2 regions of the Lactobacillus sp. PV012 genome follow, and region 2 is predicted to be linked to the other one. Evidence: predicted binding sites of a transcription regulator. Region 2 holds the regulator's gene; the other holds the start of a gene.
The links. Region 2 encodes NrdR, which represses ribonucleotide reductase genes. Its sites were predicted from a motif close to ACACNATATATNGTGT; they were not measured.
Positions count from the first base shown of each region.

Region 1: a site for NrdR is predicted at 1,047-1,062, ahead of FP433_RS00105 (deoxynucleoside kinase). Genes of this name have one in related genera too.

Region 1 covers NZ_CP041983.1:24,266-26,435, forward strand. Annotated here, with positions in the region: gene FP433_RS00095 (BMP family ABC transporter substrate-binding protein) at 1-128, shown strand, start outside; gene FP433_RS00100 (glucosamine-6-phosphate deaminase) at 199-921, shown strand; gene FP433_RS00105 (deoxynucleoside kinase) at 1,070-1,717, shown strand; gene FP433_RS00110 (deoxynucleoside kinase) at 1,737-2,170, shown strand, end outside.
Region 2 covers NZ_CP041983.1:491,933-494,102, reverse strand. Annotated here, with positions in the region: gene FP433_RS02555 (DnaD domain protein) at 1-950, opposite strand, end outside; gene nrdR (transcriptional regulator NrdR) at 954-1,421, opposite strand; gene coaE (dephospho-CoA kinase) at 1,427-2,023, opposite strand; gene mutM (DNA-formamidopyrimidine glycosylase) at 2,020-2,170, opposite strand, start outside.

The DNA of each region.
Region 1 (2,170 bases), 470 kb from region 2:
GTCAGCTTCTAAATTATGATTTAAAAAATAATGGCGTCACCCTTATTCATTCTACTAATCTCTCTTATTCTAGCTGGATTGCTATTCAAAAAGCACGTACTTACCTTATTCAAAAAAATGCTAAGTGACTTTTCTTGACGGTCTATACCAGTTAATTATATAATGGACTAGACCAATAAGAGAGGGGTAATTATTATGATGAAAATTATTGTTACCAAAGATAATATTGAAGGTGGCACTAAAGCTTTTGAAATTATCAAAAATGGCATGTCTAATGGTGCTAAAGTATTGGGTTTAGCAACAGGTTCTTCCCCAATTTCCTTATATAGTGATATGTGCAATAGCGACCTTGATTTTAGTGAAATGACTAGTATCAATTTAGACGAATATTATGGCATCAGTCCTGAAAATCCCCAAAGCTACCATTACTTCATGCAAAAACATCTTTTTGATCAAAAACCTTTCAAAAAATCTTATATTCCAAATGGCTTAGCAAAGAATATTGATGAAGAAGTAGAAAATTATAATCAAATTATTCAAGAAAATCCTATCGATATTCAAATTTTAGGGATTGGACACAATGGCCACATCGCTTTTAATGAGCCCGGTACTCCTTTTGGAAGTTTAACTCATAAAGTCACTTTGGCAGAAAGTACGATCAAAGCAAATTCAAGATTTTTTAACAATGAAAAAGAAGTTCCACGCCAAGCAATTTGCATGGGAATTAGATCAATTATGCAAGGGAAAAAAATTGTACTTTTAGCTTACGGTGCTTCAAAACAAGACGCTTTAAAGGCATTAGTTGAAGGTCCTGTTATTGAAAAAGTACCTGCTTCAATTTTACAAGACCATCCAGATGTCACCATTATTTGCGATCAAATTGCTGCCAAAAAAATTAATCCTAAATACTTTACTATCTAGAGATATTAAGCTTTTACAGGATTTATTTCTCAAAAAAAGCCAAGCTACTGCTTGACTTTTTTGTGTGGAACATTTTTTAAAAACCACTTGCACAACCACAAGATATTGTTCTAAACTGGTAAAGCAAACAACATATTGTAGAAAGAATGTGATTCCAGTTATTGTTTTAAGCGGGCCTATTGGAGCCGGAAAATCCAGTTTAACCAGTATTTTATCTGAGCATTTAGGAAGTAAAGGTTTTTATGAAGGTGTAGATAATAATCCCATTCTTCCTCTTTACTATCAAGATATGGCACATTATACCTTTTTATTAAATATCTATCTTCTAAATCACCGTTTAGATCAAATTAACGAAGCTATTTTAGAGCCTAATAATGTTTCAGATCGCTCAATTTATGAAGATGCGCTCTTTTTCAAGATGAATGTAGACAGTGGGAAGGCCGATCCAACCGAGTTTAATATCTACAATAGTCTTTTACATAATATGATGGCTGATGCTCCAGGTAATCCAAGTAAAAAACCAGATTTATTGATCTATATTCACGTTTCATTGGATACAATGCTTAAACGAATCCAAAAACGTGGTCGTTCTTTTGAACAACTCTCTACTGATCCTGAATTGAAGAACTACTATGCCCGTTTAATTCAATACTATGAACCATGGTTCGAAGCCTATGATGCTTCTCCAAAAATGAAAATTGATGGAGATAAATATGACTTTGTAGTTGATGAGAACGCACGCAAGGAAGTTATTGCACTTATTGACCAGAAGTTAAATGAAGTGGGTAATCTGTAAGAATTAAAGAAGGAATGTGATGACAGTTATTGTTTTAAGTGGGCCTATTGGAGCCGGAAAGTCTAGTTTAACAGGAATTTTATCAGACTATTTAGAAACTAAGCCTTTTTATGAAAGTGTGGATGACAATCCTGTCCTTCCTCTCTTTTATGAAAATCCTAAAAAATATGCTTTTTTACTTCAAGTTTACTTTCTAAATACACGCTTTCAAAGTATCAAAAAAGCACTAACTGATGATAATAATGTGCTTGACCGTTCAATCTATGAAGATGCACTCTTTTTCCAAATGAATGCTGACATTGGACGAGCTACCACTGAAGAAGTTGACACATATTACGATCTTTTAAATAATATGATGAATGAATTAGACCATATGCCAAAGAAAAATCCTGATTTACTTGTGCATATTAAAGTTTCTTATGACACTATGCTCAAGCGAATTCAAAAACGTGG
Region 2 (2,170 bases):
TATAGATAAGCTACAGTAGCCTTGTTTTCTACTTCTAACAAAATTTCTTTATCGGTTTTATTTAAGGCAGTTGGTAACACATAATCTTCTTCTTGACTTTTAATTTGTCTTCGCACTGAATTTCTAGTGCGACTAGTACCGTACTCACTATTTGCTAATTTTTGAATGGCTTTAATATCTAATTTATCTTCACCAGGACTAAGAGTTTTAACAGCTAATTGAGCAAATTCAATTTCAGAAAGTTGATAAAACTGAATAATCTGACTGATATCACGACGTTTATTAACAACTTCTCCACCATCAACATGATAGGCTTCTAGCTGCATTCTTAGATACTCCCAATCAATCCTGATATCTGTTTTCCCAACCTTTAGTACTCGCTTGTTGCCTGCTTCTACTTTTTTTACAGCTTGAGTTACTTGTTCAGGAGGGTTAATAGCTGCTTGTTCATTTAGCCTAAAGACATCAAAAAATGCACTAGTAACCTCATGAGCATTTTTTAATCCCATGAATCTTCGTGGAGTAAACTCCTTTACCAATCTCTCATAAGCTACCTCTCCGACTCTTTCTAAAAGCAAACTTGATAATAAAAATGTCTTAAAAAATTCAGCAGCCGTTGGGATTGGTTGAAGCCTGAAAATTATTACATCCCCTAAAGCTGGATTGTTACCAACAAAAGTTTTTACCAGACCGGTTGCCTCTAAATAATGCAAACTGTCGAAGAGATTCTTTAAATTACTATTGGTCTGTTCTTGCAATTGATATAAAGTACGATAGTCACTATTAAAAGGAACTGAGTCATATTCATTAACTAATGTTAAATATAATCCCACCCCTAATGCACCAATAAGTGGTTGATAAAGATATGTAAGTACTTTCTGACTTGTAGCACTTACTTCCACTTGATTAGCAACATAAAAAGGTTGCTTAGGATTTGTGCTAGCAAACATTCACTAACTCTCCTTCTCATGTTTTGATATCATGTCTTCCATTGCTTCCATGAACCCAGAAACATCTTTAAATTGACGATAAATACTAGCAAAGCGAATATAAGCCACATCATCAAGATCTGCTAAATAATTCATTACGAACTCACCAATTTTTTTAGAAGAAATTTCACCAATTCCTTGCTTACGAACATCATTTTCTACTTTATCTACCAAATTATTTAGCTGTTCGATTGAGACGGGACGCTTTTGTGCCGCCATAATAACTCCATGTAATATTTTATCACGGTTAAAAGGCTCCCTTGTAGCATTATTTTTAACTACTAACAAAGGAACATGTTCAATTCGTTCAAATGTGGTAAACCGATAGCCACATTTTTCACATTCTCTTCTTCTACGAATAACACGATTTTCATCACTCGGGCGAGAATCAATCACTCGAGAAGCATTTTGATGACAATTTGGGCACTCCATCTTATCTACCTTCCTAAATATTTTAAGATAGCTATCACTTTATCTTTTAGCACACCCAGATCTTGATCATTTTCAATCACATAATCGGCCAACTTCTTTTTCTCAACTAGCGGCATTTGACTAATAATTCGTTGATTAGCTTGGCTTTGAGACAAATTATTACGTGCCATTAACCGTTGAAGTTGAAGCTGTTTAGGAGCCGAAATCAATAAAACACCATCACATAAATATTCCAATTTTTCTTCAAAAAGCAAAGGAATGTCTAACACAACAAGCGGTTCTTCCCTTTTTTCAAGTTGAGCCATTTGATTTTTTATTTCAGTAATAATATTAGGATGAGAAATATCATTTAAAAGCGTGAGTTTTATTTTATCACTAAAAACAATTTCGCCCAACTTTTTTCGGTCAATTGTCAAATCTGAAGCTAAAACTTTATTCCCAAAATTCTTGACTATTTCGTTGTAATTTTTTTCATTTGGCAACATCAATTGATGGGCAATTTTATCTGCATCAATTATTGGAATTTTCTTTGCTCGAAAAAGTTTGTCTACAGTGCTTTTCCCTGTTGCAATTCCACCAGTCAATCCTAAAAAGTATGTCATTTGTATTCTACCTGACAATGAGGACAATATGTAGTTCCTCTTCCATTTACCTTAATCTTTTTTAATGTAGTGCCACACCTAGTGCATTTTTTGCCAGCTCTGCCATAAACTTGCAGCAATTTTTGAAACTCACCGACTTTGCCATCT